Regions from separate parts of the Arthrobacter sp. UYEF21 genome, predicted to be linked through region 1. Evidence: riboswitches for the same ligand, from Rfam matches in the RefSeq annotation. Region 1 holds a riboswitch; each other region holds the start of a gene.
What was found. Region 1 has a riboswitch for cyclic di-AMP ahead of ABIB27_RS13380 (M23 family metallopeptidase). Riboswitches for the same ligand answer to the same signal wherever they lie in the genome.

Region 1 (4,630 bases):
GAGCGCCTCAAGCTGCTCCGGCCTGACCTTGGAGGGTCCCGCGCCGAAGCGTCCGTCCTTGGGCAGCAGATCGGCAGGAATAGTGATGCTGGTTTCGCTCACAAGGGCTCCAAATTCGGCGGGGACGGGGTTGGCGTCCGGGACAGTGGGGTGGCCGGCAGTCAGCAGCGACTGTAACGAGGGCCGCTTTTATTCTGCCTGAAACAGTAGATCGGGCGGGAACCGGCAGCGTCATAGTTCAGTCAACGAGACGATCGGGGGCCGCCCGGCGATTATCCGGACAAACTCAAAATAGGCTAAGCTTTTCACCGGACCTCGCCTCGACTGGGACACGATACGGTGGGACAACGCTAGGTACTGCGCTCGAGGAGCTGAGCTGGATGACGGATCTGATCGATACCACGGAGATGTATCTTCGAACCATTTTGGAGCTTGAAGAAGAGAACATCGTTGCACTTCGCGCCCGCATCGCCGAGCGGCTGCGGCACTCCGGACCCACGGTGTCCCAAACCATCGGCCGGATGGAGCGCGACGGCCTGGTAGTGGTCTCCGGGGACCGTCACCTGGAACTCACCGGGACCGGGCGCAAGCGCGCCACGGAGGTCATGCGCAAACACCGGCTCGCTGAACGCCTCCTGGCTGACGTTATTGGCCTGGACTGGGCCTACGTCCATGAGGAAGCCTGCCGCTGGGAGCACGTGATGAGCGAGCGGGTTGAGCGGCGCATCTACGAACTGCTGGACCACCCCACCGAATCGCCCTACGGCAATCCCATCCCCGGGCTGGCCGCGTTGGGTGGAAAGCCCTCGGTCCCTGAAGACGGTGTTATTAATCTCGTTGCGGCCATGCTCGCATACGGCCCGACGTCGAACGTGACGGTCAGCCGGCTGGCTGAACCTATCCAGGTGGAGCCGGAGTTGCTGGTACAGCTGGATGAAGGTGGGATCCGGCCTGGCGCCTCGGTCTTACTGGAGCGTGTAGGGGAGTACATCTCCGTCCGGGTTCCCGGGATTGAGGGTGCTCTCGAGTTGCCTCCCGAAGTGGCAGCCCACGTTTTCGTTGCGATCCGCTGAGGAGCCTGAGTCAGCGCCGGGTTGCCGCCGGGGTGAAGTTGCGGCGAGGCTGACCGCCGGGAGAGGCGCCGTTGCTGGCCTGCGAAAAGAGCGGGTAAAGGCTTGATTCGGGATGTCCAGTAGCGCATCAGTGGCCATTCCGCAAAAGATAACGGAATTGTTACTGGGTATCTTGATCGCATATAGTTAACCCAAGCGTCGATACAAAAACGTTACCTGATCCGGAGCCGAGCTCTGCCAGCGGATCAGGTGCACGAGTCACCAACTGGCAGAGGCGGGGGAACCACAACCGGCAGTCGCAAGACGCCTTGGGGTGAAGTCCGTCAGCAGCAAGCCTCTTCCAGCGAAGGATCCTCACCGGATATCTCTGCGCCAAGTGCTTGTTACGGCGGACCGGGTCTTTGCACTCTCTGACCCGAATCCGACAGCTAACTTCGCAGGCTATCCAGAGAGGAACATTCTTGACCACGCAATACTCCAGGGGCCGCCGGCGTGCGGCAGGCCCCGCTCCGGCGCCGCGGGCGGCCGAGGGTTTCTCTGCGGAGAGGCCCCGCGATCCGCAGCGCGAAGCGCGCCGTAACCGCCGGGGGGCATTCCGGCAGATCACCGATTTCGCCGCCGCCAGCGGCATCGGCCAGAAGGCCGGCATTGCGCTTGCGGCCACTGGCCTGGTCCTTACCGTGACGGTTCCGGTAGCGGGCCCGTCGATGGCAGATCAGCAGCCTGGCCAGTCCGTCGCTGCGGTGTCCGGGCTCCCGCAGCCCGAGGTTTCCGCGGAAGCAGCCGCCAAGATCGATTTCAGTCGCTCCGCCGTTGTTACGCAGGGCGATCCCGACGGCAAGCTGAAGCAGCTGTTGAGCGCACAATCGGCTGGATCCATTACCCCCGCGTCCTCCGCCGGCAGCCTGGGCGCACCGCTTGCCCAGCTGATCACCGCCTCTCCGTTCGGATTCCGGATCAGCCCCATTACCGGCGGTTCCGGTGACTTCCACCGCGGCCAGGACTATGTGGCCCAGTGCGGCACTTCCGTGTTGGCTGCTGCCAGCGGCACCGTGACGTTCGTCGGCTGGCACCAGTACGGCGGCGGTAACCGGGTTGTGGTGGACCATGGCAATGGCCTGGAAACCACGTACAACCACCTGTCCTCCGCTACCGTCAAGGTAGGACAGAAAGTGACCCGCGGCGAGGTTGTTGCCCTCAGTGGCACCACGGGCGCCTCCACCGGCTGCCACCTCCACTTCGAGGTACAGGTCAACGGCGAAGTTGTTGACCCCACAGGCTGGCTCTGAGCATTAAATGATGGTCAACTCTCAGATCACAGTGACAAGCCGTGACCTGAATGTGACATTGTCCTTGAACTCCTGTACCGTCTAAAGCGCGTCAACTTTTCCGAAGTTGACGTTCTTGAGTGGATTGCCTAGCTCTGCCACCGCTCAAGGTCCGTTCGCATTACATCGTCTGGCAGGGGCGGGGGAACCAATTTTGGTCTTCGATTTTGAAGGCCTTGGGGTTAAGTCGCAAAGCTTCCCAGGAAGCAGCGCGGCCGGGTGAACTCCCATCCGAATCCGACAGCTCACCTCGCAGGCATTGGGAGAGGCTACCTTCGTGTCTTCACGTCATAATTCTGCGCGTCACCGCGCGCAAACGGTTCGCACCAACCCCTTGGGCTCCGTGTCCAAGGCCGTTAGTGCAAATGCCGGGACCGTAGGTCGCCAGGCTGCTGTCATCGCAGCTGCGTCGGGTCTCATCCTGACCTTGGGGCTTCCGGCCAACGCCGCGGACACCACCGCTGGTGTGTCCGCGTCCACCGAGTCCGGTTCCGCGCAGACTGCACTAGCCGTAACTGCCGCACCCACGGCCACTGTTTCCTTCGAGCGCCCCGTGGTCAAAACCACTGCAGCTCCGAGGATTGAGCGGGTCCGGGCGCAGTCCACGGCTACGGAAACAGCAGCAACGGCAACGGAAGCTGCGGGTGCTGTCAAGAGCAAGCTCGCGGACACCGTTTCCTCCGCCGCGGCTTCGGGTCTGGCAGCAATTGCGTACACCGGCATCGGTCACCCCTACCTCTGGGGTGGCACCACTCCCAATGGCTGGGACTGCTCCGGCTTCACCCAGTGGGTCTACGCCCAGGCCGGCATTAGCATCCCCCGCACGAATGCCTGGACGGCCATGCGGCCTACCGCAACCCCTACTCCCGGCGACCTCGTTATGCAGAACGGTGGAGCCCACGTTGGCATCTACGTCGGCAACGGCATGATGATCAGTGCGCTGAACCCGTCGCAGGGCACCCTGCTGCACGCGGCTGCAGCCACCGGCACGTCCTCGTTCTTCACCCCGGCGCTGTAACCCCCGCAGCCCTGGGCTGCAACCGTTTCTTCACTGGAACTCTTCATCACATCCCCGTTCGGGGCGTGCCGGCGTACCCCCAAGATGCCGGCGCGTCCAACGCCGTTGGGCTGCCCACGCGGTCCTTAGGAACACGAAAGAGAGAAATTAAATGACTACACGTGCAACTGTTGCACGCCACCGCGCCGAGGTCACCAAGACCAACTCGCTGGCTGTCATTGCCAAGGCTGTCGGCGACAACGCCGGCGGCATGGGCCGCCAGGCCGCGGTTATCGCTGCAGCCTCCGGCCTGGTCCTGACCAGTGGTATCGCGGCGAACGCGGCAGAGACCAACGTTCAGCGCGAAGCAGTCTCCACCGCCAACCTTGAGGTTGGGGTCTCCGCGCCGGCCATCATTTCGGCCTCTTCCACCATCGCCATCTCCTACGAGAAGCCTGCTGTGACCACCACACCGGCTCCCGTTAAGGTGGCGGAGCCCGTTGTTGAGGCTCCGGCCGCTCCGGTTGCCAAGCCCGCAGCCACTATCAAGGTGGCGGCGTCCACTCCGTCCGCGCACGCCGCTCCGGTGGCTGCCAGCGGCAAGGGCCAGGCCATCCTGTCCGCAGCCTACGCACAGCTGGGTGTGAGCCAGGACTGCACCATGCTGGTGACCAACTCGCTCGCCGCAGTGGGCATCAACTTCCACGACTGGCCCGCTGGCTACCTCTCCCTGGGCCGCACCGTGAGTGCAGCCGAAGCCCAGCCCGGCGACCTGATCTACTACGCAGACGGCGGAGCCGGCATGGCCCACATCGCGGTCTACGCCGGCAACGGCCAGGCTGTGCACGGCGGCTACAACGGCAACCAGACCGTTGTATTCAGCGCCAACGTTGGTTCGGGACCGGTCTTCATCCGCGTGTCCTAGTAGTTGATTGAGCTTTCAAAGGACCTCCGCCTGATGGCGGGGGTCCCTTTGCTTGCTCCTGCCGTTCCACCCCGGACTGGACGCCCGGCGGGCCCGACACGTAGCGCCACGGAACGGGTAATTAGTTGATACCGGCATTTTCTGTTTACTCTTGTGGTGTCGATCCATAGCCCGGATATGCCGGGGGCAGCCGGCCCTCGTGCCCCTGACGGGTGCGGCCACGAAGAGGTACGTGCATGCGCACTCTCGTTCTGAATGCTGGATATGAACCGCTGGCGGTTGTCACCTTCCGCCGGGCGCTGGTGCT
Region 2 (4,630 bases), on a different contig from region 1:
TGCCGGCCAGTGGTTCAGACCGTATGCCGCGTTGTGGGTCACCATGCTGGTGGGCGGCGTGCTGGTGGTGATCATGGCGCTGCTGGGTGCCGAGGTCTATGACAGCGTGGTGGACGACGCAGGGCTGACGTCCCTGGACCAGCCCGCTTTGGAGCTTTCCGAGAGCCTGCGGGCCCCCGCACTGGACGCGGGCGTCACAGCCTTTACTAATATTGGCGGCGGAATCGGCATGCCCATCCTGGCAAGCATCCTGACCGCCTGGCTCACCGTGCTGAGCAGGACCTGGCGGCCCATCATCCTGGTGGGCGGCGCGGCGGCCGTGTCCACCCTGGCCACCACAGTGGGCAAGCGTTTGGTTGGCCGCACCCGTCCCGACCATGCCGACGCGGTCCCGCCTTACGAGACGTCGCCCTCTTTTCCCAGCGGTCACACGTTGAACACCACTGTGGTGATCGGCGTAATTGTGTACATCATGTGCCTGCAATTCGAGATAACTTGGGCCCGCCTCACGGCGATCGCCGCAGGTTTGGTGTTCATCATCGCCATGGGCCTGAGCCGAGTCTTCCTGGGTCACCACTGGCTGACGGACGTGATGGCCGGCTGGTTCCTGGGGTTCGCCTGGGTGGGCATAGTGATCCTGGCACATCGGCTGTTCCATGTGCTGCGGAAACGGGAGCACGGAGGGCCGCCGCCAACGTTCGAGCACCCCGCCATCCGGGACGAGCAGCCGAGCTGACTCCTGGCAGGGGCTCCCCGCCCGGATGGTAGTTTTGACGCATGCGCACTCTCGTTGTGGACCACCCGCTGGTCGCCCATAAGCTCACCGTCCTGCGGGACAAGAACACACCGTCACCGGTCTTCCGGATGCTGACGGAAGAGTTAGTGACACTGCTCGCGTATGAGGCCACCCGCGACGTCCGCACGCAGCCTGTGACCATCGAGACCCCGGTGAGCACCACAGTGGGAACCGCCTTCACCAAGCCCACACCCCTGGTGGTGCCCATCCTCCGCGCGGGCCTGGGCATGCTGGAGGGCATGACCAAGCTCGTCCCCACAGCTGAAGTGGGATTCCTGGGCATGGCCCGCGACGAGGAAACCCTGGACATCATCACTTACGCCGAACGTCTCCCGGAGAACCTCACGGACCGGCAGATCTTTGTGCTGGACCCGATGCTGGCCACCGGCGGCACCTTGCGCGAAGCCATCAAGTTCCTCTTCAAACGAGGCGCCTCGGACGTGACCTGCATCTGCCTTCTGGCTGCGCCGGAAGGGTTGGCGAAACTGGAAGAAGAGCTTGCTGACGCGAACGTGACCATCGTCCTGGCCTCCATCGACGAGAAGCTCAACGAGAAGTCCTACATTGTGCCGGGACTCGGCGACGCAGGGGACCGGCTGTACGGCATCGCTGGCTAAAGCAGCGGACCCTCAGAAGGCACGGCACGGTGCGGTGCGGTTTAGGAGGGTAGGTGCGGGCGGCAGCCCCGGCTGCGCGTGCCGGGCTCGATGGTTCCGACTGCGAGTACCCGCCGGTGACGGACAGGGTTGGCTTCAATGCGGACTTCGATGAGCGGCCCAGCGAGTCCATCCGCTTTGTCCAGCTGACACCCCGGCTCCGCGTGCGCAATCTGCATCGGCGAGGGACTCACAGACGCGCCGCCAGGTACGGCACCCAGCCCGCAGCTCGTGGTCAGCGACATCCGTGCCGCCCATGACCGCCTCCAAAACAAGGGTGTCGCCGTGAGTGAAGTGGACGTTCAGGACTGGGGCCATTTCGTGTCTTTCGGGGATCCCGACGGCAACAAGTGGGCTGTGCAGTAACATCCCTGGCCGTGAGGCCTAGGGCAAAATGGAGAGATGAACAACCCAGCCCTTTGCCGCCCGTGCGCTTTCCTGCCGGGCAGCCCTCTTCGACATGGAAACGAGTGCGCTGCGGGCATTCGGACGGTAGCCATAGGCCCCAACGCCGGTCAACTGCTTGACGGAGTCCTATATATCCCGGACTACGGCTGGGTAGACGCTTCCCTGGAGGCGGACGGCGAGGGCCAACAAATCATTTCTTCCCGGCTTTGAGATCGGCTACAACCTTCGCGATCCGGCGGGCGCGGGTTTCCGCTGTCCTGGCATCGGCGATGGGCTCCACGTACCGCCGCTGGGTGCTGTAATTCAGCGTGGCATAGAACGCCTGGGCATCCGGTTCGGCGGCCAGGGCTGCGGCCAGGTCGTCAGGGACCTCAATGATGCGCGGCTGCGTGTCCAGTTCCACGTCCACCTCGACGGTGTCGCCGGACGCCACTCCGGTGAATTCACGGTTGGCGGCGCTCACGCCAACCAGGTTCTGCCCGCCCATGACGGCAATGCTGCTCCGGTAACTCCTGCCGTTGATGGTCACCACCACCGGCGGACGCTTGCCTGCACCGAGCGCCGCGACGACCTCCTCGGGAACTTCAATGCCCGCCTTGTTGCCGCTGCCCAGAACCGTGGTGGTGAATTTCATGGCCCCAGTATGCCGCGGCGCCCGAAGCCAGGGAAGCGCGGATCCCGAGGACAACCTGCTGAGTAAGCCGGGGATGCAGGACAGCAGGCCCTGAACCGGGGGATTCAGGGCCTGCTGTGGCTGTTGGGATTCCGGAGAATCGTGCTTAGTACCAGTTGTGCGACAGGTGGAAGTTCAGCGCACCGCACGGTGACTGGTAGCGCTCCTGGATGTAGTTCAGGCCCCAGTTGATCTGCGTGCGGTAGTTGGTGAGGTAGTCAGCGCCGGCGCTCGCCATCTTCTCGGCGGGCAGTGATTGGACGATGCCGTACGCGCCGCTGCTTGCGTTGGTGGCGGTGGTGGTCCAGTCAGATTCCTTGGTCCACAGCGTCTGCAGGCATGGCATCTGGTCAGCGGACCAGCCGCGGCTGGCCAGTTGGCCCGCAGCATAAGCCTGGGCTCCGGCGGGATCGTTAACGGCCACAACCGGCGCGGGCTCGGGTGCCGGAGCGGGAGCGGGGGCTGGCTCGGGTTCCGGTGCAGGAGCCGGTGCGGGAGCCGGCGCAGGTGCTGGTTCGGCTGCCTGCGGGGCAACGCTGATCTCGGGCGCTGCAGGTGCCGGTACGGGATTCGCCAGCATCTCGGCCTTTTCCATGCTCAGCTTCGAGTCGGCTTCCGCAGTGGACAACTGCTGCGTGTCGCTGGCTGCTGTCATCGTGTTGGACTCGGACGCGTGGCCCGCTGCGCCCAACCCGATGAGCATGGCGCTCGCCGCGGTGAGCACGGCTACGCGCTTCCCCAGGGACGGAAACTTGTTGCGAAGCGTGGTGCCGCCGCCGACTGGGCGTGTTTGTACCTTGGATTTAGACATGATGGATCGCCTCTCACACCTGCGGAGTTAGCTGTCGGGTTCGGATGAGGGCATCCGGCCACACGGAAATTCAGTGCTGGCTTTACCCCAAGGGCATTACGCCCGGGACTCTGGGTCCCCCGCCTCTGCCTGGTCAAGCGGAATCCGGTAAGCGGCAGAGCTTGGCGTCATCCGGATATGCGGCCCGAATGGGATCCGCACTCTATCGACGGTACAGGAGCTCAGCACTGAAGTCACATTTTGGTAACAGGAATCACGGCGACGGCGCGTTGCCTTGCAGCGCAGCGGCCCCGGCGGGTAGGCGCAGCACGAACTCCGTGCGTCCGGGGCGCGACTTCACCTCCACGGTGCCGCCATGCGCCTCAATAATCGACTGAACGATGGACAAGCCCAGTCCACTGGTGCCCTCGGAAGCCCCCGGCCCGGACTCCGGCGCTGTGCCCTTGCGGGCGGCGTCTGCGCGGGCAAACCGCGAGAAAACGTGGTCCACGAAGTCCGGCGGGATGCCCCCGCCGTCGTCCGTCACCGAAATTTCGGCATTGCCATCGGCGGACTTCCGCACGCTGCTGACCACGGTGGTCCCTGGTGTGGTGTGTTTGCGTGCGTTGGAAAGGAGGTTCACCAGTACCTGGCGCAGCTGGGACGCGTCGCCGTTGACGGAGAGCGGCTCGTACGGAAGTTCTAAGTGCCAGTGGTGATCCGGCGCGATCACCTTTTCATCGCTGACCGTTTCGATGACGAGCTGGGTGAGATCAACCTCGCTGAGTTTCAGGGGCTGCCCCTCGTCGAGCCGGGCCAGCAGCAGCAGATCCTCCACCAGCGTGGTCATGCGTTCGGACTGGCTCTGCACCCGTGCGAGCGATTTCCTGCCATCCGGTGTGAAGTTCTCGGTCATGCGCATCAGCTCTGTGTAGCCCCGGATGGCGGTCAGCGGTGTGCGCAGTTCATGGGAGGCATCGGCTACGAACTGCCGCACCTTGGTCTCGCTCCGCTGCCGCGCTTGGAGGGCATTGGCGACGTTGTCCAACATTAGATTCAGGGCGTGGCCCACACTGCCCACTTCAGTTCCGGGATTGGCGTTCGACGGCGGGATCCGCACGGCGAGTGCCACCTCGCCAGCGTCCAGCGGGAGTCTGGCCACCTGGGTGGCTACTTCAGAGAGCTGCTCGAGGGGCTTCATGGTGCGCCGGATCAGAACCGTGCCGGCCAGCCCGATCAGCAACAGTCCGCCCAGGGAAACGAACACGAAAGTCCACACCAGCGAAGCCAGGGTGCCCTCCTTGGCC
Region 3 (4,630 bases), on a different contig from region 1:
CGCCCGGAGCGCCGGCAGCAATGCCAGTTTTCGGTCCCGTTCGTCCTCGAGCATGATCCGGAACCGGTCGAAATCAGCCATGGGAAAAGCCTAGCGCCCGTCCGGTCCGCGGTATTTGCCAAACCGGCGGGAGGCTCTGCCTGGCACCGGCCCCCGGTCAGGTTGAACACCTGTTGTTGTTACGTAACCGTTGTGGTCCGGTACCCACCGTGGTTCAGTACCAGTTCTTGATCACGGAATGGTTCCAGGCGGCGCACAGTGACCCGTAACGGTCTGCAATGTAAGCCATTCCTCATTTAACCTGGGTTCGGTAACTGGCGAGCCAGTCGCTGCCAGCGCTCGCGTACTTGCTGGCCGGCAGCGCCTGCGCGATGCCGTAAGCCCTGAGTACGGGTTGGTGGCCGTGGTCAGCCAGTTGGATTCCTTCGTCCAGAGCTGCGCCAGGCACTGGAATTGGTCCTGGGCCCAGCCGTTCGCGGCCAGCCGGGCCTGACCTTGCCGGAATTCACCTTCCACTGCCCCTGTTGTTCCCTTGAGCGAGGCGGGCTGGGCGGTGAGTTCGGTACTGTGCTCCTGTTGCTCTGCGACCTGCTGCGACATTGCCTGCTGCGCCGTCTGGGCCGTGGAGAGCTTGGTGCTAGCTTCGCCGGCGAGGCGTTCGCGCTCGGCTTTGGCGGCAGGCTCCTGCTGGGCGAGCGCTTCGGCGGCCTTGTCTGCCTCGGCCGATTTGTGGACCAGGGACGCCGTCTTGGCGCTGACGATCTGCACCACGTTTAGCCCGTGGATGTTGTTGGTCTGTAGTGCGTCGAGGGCCACAAAGAAACCGATGTTGGTGCCGCCGGTCTTGTACGACTGGGCTGCGAGGGCCCGACGTCCTTCTCGTGGCGGCCTGATTTCTCCTGTGCCCGGGCCAACGGGGCGGCCAGTGCATCAACCCGGGAACTGGCCGCCTGCAGGGAGGCCTCGGCCACAGCGTATTGTGCAGCGGAGGTTAGGGGGACGGCCACAGCCACTCCCTCCGGCGAGGCCGGGAAGCCGCATATTCTGAACAAACGGGGACATAGTTCGTGAGCTTACCGGGCAACGCACCCTTGCCCGTACTCCCGGCCAAGCATTGATATCCAGCAGAGATCCCCGTTGCCCCTCCCGTCGGGTACGTCCTGCTCGTTCCAATGTCAGTCGCAGGCCGTGAACCAACTAATTTTGGGCAATCCGGGGCCCGTTTAGTGAGCCAACCGGGCATATACGGTTTATGTGCGCTGACCTGCGATGTTGTCGACGTTCCGGCATGGATCCGCCTGCAGATAAAGGTGTCTTTTGGCCGTACATTCCGTTACCGGAATGTGACATTGGGGAAAATCTGACGTTATGGTCGTTGAGTGCCCCGGTTCAAAGCCAGGACATTCCCGTCAGTATGCCGAGCCCTGCCACTGACCCGGGACCCCAGCGCAATTCAACTGGCAGGGACGGGGGAACCACGTTTCCACGGCTTCATCTGAAGCCTTGGGGTTAAGTCGATACGTCCCGTCCTGCACGGCGGCGTCCGGCCGGGTGTCTCCGACCCGAACCCGACAGCTCACCCCGCAGGCATGGGAGAGGCAATCAACCATGTCCAAGAAGTACACTGCCGCACGCCATCGTGCAGCCACCACCACCGCGTCCCGTGCCCTGGCGATCGGACGGCCGGCCCTTGTGGTCGCTGCTGCTTCCGGCCTGTTTTTCGGCTTCAGCGCTCCGGCCCAGGCCAGCGTCCACGAACCTGACAGCTCCGGCACGGCCAACGTTCAGAGTCAAACGAGTGCACCGGCAGCAGCCGTGGCTCCAGCCCCTGCACCGGCCCCGGCCAACGCCCACACAGTCGTCTCCGGCGACACCCTGGGCCAGATTTCCGCTACCTACGGCGTGGACCTCAACAACGTTCTGGCCGCGAACGGTCTGTCCCTGACTTCGGTCATCTACCCGGGTGACCAGATCCAGATCCCCGCCGCCGGGCAGGCAGCTCCGGCAGTGGCGCAGGCAGTAGCACTGGCTCCGGCAGCCAAAACCGCCGCCGCCCCGGCCGCTCCCGCCAACACCGGCATCAAGCCGGCGGCAACCTCGGCTCCGGTCCAGGCCCCATCCGGCTCGGCCGGCTCGGCAATCCTGGCGTCCGCGTACTCTCAGCTGGGAGTCCATCAGGACTGCACCGCCATGGTGGAAAAGGCGCTGCGCTCCGTCGGCAAGAGTGTGGGAGACCTGGCACCCGGCCAGTTCTTCCAGTACGGAAGCGTTGTTGGGACGCCAGCCCCTGGTGATCTGGTGATCACCGCCGGACACGTCGGCGTCTTTGCCGGCAACGGCCAGGTTGTCAGTGGCGGCGTGGACGGCTTCAAGACCGAGGTCCACTCCATCAGCTGGCTCCATGGCGCTTCCTTCGTCCGCGTAGCGTGACCCCAGGCCGTTGGACGGCGGCGGTCGGCACACAGCCGCCCGCCGCCGTCGGCCGCTGTTGCGTCCTCAGACGTGCTGCCCGAACCAGGACAGCGTGTCATTCCCCTCAGCCGTCGCCTGGGTCTCGTTATAGCGTTCCCCAGTGTCATTGTGGGAGGCATGGTCCACGCCGGGGTAGACGGTGATGCGTCACCGTGGTGGCGTCCAGGGCATCGCGGAGGGCCGGCACTACCTCTGCGGCCAGCTGCCGTTCCTGCACTCTGTACGGAGTGCCCTCACCGCCAAAAGCGTGCCCGCCAAGTACATAAAGTATGAAGTCTTCGGGCCGGATCCCTGGCTGGCCGACTTCCAGTAGGCCGACGAAAAGAAAAGGAGCCCGGCAGGTGCCGGGTTCCGTTCTCTTGTGTGCGTTGCCTGTGTCCGCCCTAGAACTGCTCGGCGGGAATGATAAACCCGAGGTCCAGCAGGCCGCGGCCGGACTGTTCCAGGATCGGGTCCATGGTCAGGGAGGCGTGGTTGAGCAGCACGTTGACATCACGTTGGATCCGCTGGAGCGGGTGCGCCAGGCGGTGAACGCTGCCGCCTGAGCCGGTCAGGATGAGGCGGACTGCTCCGCCGATGCCTGGCCGCTGAGGCCGAGGGAGAGCCGGTACTGCGCGCGCTCCTCATCAGTGAAGGCGACGGGCTGGCCCCCGAAGGAGGCGGCCGCCACGCGGACCGCTTCTTCCCAGTGCAGCCGTGCGGTGGCAACCTGGCCGTAGGCCTGGGTGAACCTGGCCTGGGCGAGCGGCGAATCAGCCTGGCGACGCTCCACAGTCTGTTTGACCTTGCGGACCAACATCAGGTTCCGGAACTCTTCCAGGGCATGCTCGGCGGCCCCCAGAGCAGCTGCCGGGGCAACCATGTTCAGGAAAGTGGCCATCGGGATGTGGATGCTCGGATCCGGGGCACGATGGATCCGCATCAACCCGTCCCAGGCACGGGACCTTGCCGCCAATCCGCTCTTTGAACTGGCCAACCACGGAACCCGCCATACATCTCTGAGCGTGACCGGCAAGACCGCGAACGGGATCCCCGGAACGCGCAGCAGCGCGGAGGTATAGGAGGAAATCACGTCCAACGACGCCCTGCTCACGGCAATCGCCGGGCAACGCCCGCGGTTCTTCCGTTCAGGCACGGGGTTCCTGGACGACGTCGCGGCCGATATTTCCTCGCCCGGGGCCTTATCCCCGCGCACGGAAACCACCCCGGATCCGGCACGGCAGCAGGTGTTTTGGCCGCGGTCACTGCCCTGCTAAAAAGGGATACTCCTTCACGACCTTGGGTGCTGACTCCCCGGACATCCGGAGCCGATAAGGCAACCCTTGGCATTTTTCGTAGGTTCGCGCAGGCACGCAAACAAGGGCGGCCTTAAACAAGAGGCAGTGCCCGGATGGGCAGTCCCTGGAGGCGGGGGTGACGAATGCTGTGTAGGGGTAGTTTCCTGATGGGCGCGCCGTCCGGCTGCGTGGAGGGCATCCCTTCGTGAAGGGGTTTGTCATGAAAACGATCAACCGTGTTTTGGCCGTTGCGGCGGTCCTGTCTCTGGCCGGCGTCACCGGGTGCGGCGCGCAGGGCGGGATGTCCACAGGCCCGTCAACGGCCACCACGGCTTCGTCTCCATCTGTGGGTGGTTCGGCAGCGGCTGGCCAGGCCATCATTACGATCAAGGACTTCGCCTATGAGGTTCCGGCGTCCGTAAAGCCCGGGGCGATGGTGACGGTGACCAACTCGGACAGCGCCCCGCATACACTGACGGCCAAGGAGAAAGGCGGCTTTGACATCGACGTCCCTGCCGGCGGCACAGTCATTTTTGAAGCTCCGCGTGAGGCCGGGACATACGGGATCATCTGCAGGTTCCATCCGCAGATGAGCGGGACGCTGGTCGTGAAGTGAATCGCGTACACGTCCCCGTAGCCGGTCATGGTCCCCTGCGGGTGGTCCGGATCTGCGTGGCAGCATCCCTGGGGGTCAGCGCCCTGATCCATGTTCAGCTTGCTCCCGGTTACCAGCAGGCCGCACCAGGGGGCATCGGCCAGGGCACGCTGTTTCTGCTCCAAGCGGGCGCCGCCATCTTGGCGGCAGTGTTTATCCTGCTGAAAAAGACACGTACCGCTTTCGCTGCTGCCGCGGCAGTGGCCTTGTCGTCCCTGGCCGCTGT

Region 2: linked by a shared signal. The riboswitch ahead of ABIB27_RS14640 (aggregation-promoting factor C-terminal-like domain-containing protein) and the one ahead of ABIB27_RS13380 (M23 family metallopeptidase) in region 1 are both predicted to bind cyclic di-AMP.
Region 3: linked by a shared signal. The riboswitch ahead of ABIB27_RS02555 (C40 family peptidase) and the one ahead of ABIB27_RS13380 (M23 family metallopeptidase) in region 1 are both predicted to bind cyclic di-AMP.

The regions. Positions count from the first base shown of each region.
Region 1 is NZ_JBEPNF010000012.1:99,180-103,809, reverse strand. Features, by position in the region: gene serC (phosphoserine transaminase) at 1-102, opposite strand, end outside; gene ABIB27_RS13385 (iron-dependent transcriptional repressor DtxR) at 381-1,073, shown strand; cyclic di-AMP (ydaO/yuaA leader) riboswitch at 1,314-1,531, shown strand; gene ABIB27_RS13380 (M23 family metallopeptidase) at 1,535-2,362, shown strand; cyclic di-AMP (ydaO/yuaA leader) riboswitch at 2,502-2,674, shown strand; gene ABIB27_RS13375 (C40 family peptidase) at 2,745-3,419, shown strand; gene ABIB27_RS13370 (NlpC/P60 family protein) at 3,571-4,323, shown strand; gene ABIB27_RS13365 (HNH endonuclease) at 4,560-4,630, shown strand, end outside.
Region 2 is NZ_JBEPNF010000014.1:66,358-70,987, reverse strand. Features, by position in the region: gene ABIB27_RS14660 (phosphatase PAP2 family protein) at 44-736, shown strand; gene upp (uracil phosphoribosyltransferase) at 778-1,413, shown strand; partial or broken gene ABIB27_RS14650 (VOC family protein) at 1,530-1,840, shown strand; gene ABIB27_RS14645 (YdeI/OmpD-associated family protein) at 2,051-2,494, opposite strand; gene ABIB27_RS14640 (aggregation-promoting factor C-terminal-like domain-containing protein) at 2,640-3,344, opposite strand; cyclic di-AMP (ydaO/yuaA leader) riboswitch at 3,350-3,504, opposite strand; gene ABIB27_RS14635 (sensor histidine kinase) at 3,598-4,630, opposite strand, start outside.
Region 3 is NZ_JBEPNF010000001.1:528,627-533,256, reverse strand. Features, by position in the region: gene ABIB27_RS02565 (TraR/DksA family transcriptional regulator) at 1-81, opposite strand, end outside; gene ABIB27_RS02560 (hypothetical protein) at 232-816, opposite strand; cyclic di-AMP (ydaO/yuaA leader) riboswitch at 1,436-1,605, shown strand; gene ABIB27_RS02555 (C40 family peptidase) at 1,609-2,430, shown strand; gene ABIB27_RS02550 (hypothetical protein) at 2,497-2,598, opposite strand; gene ABIB27_RS02545 (hypothetical protein) at 2,615-2,785, shown strand; gene ABIB27_RS02540 (hypothetical protein) at 3,023-3,352, opposite strand; gene ABIB27_RS02535 (polysaccharide deacetylase family protein) at 3,345-3,533, shown strand; gene ABIB27_RS02530 (cupredoxin domain-containing protein) at 3,970-4,365, shown strand; gene ABIB27_RS02525 (hypothetical protein) at 4,362-4,630, shown strand, end outside.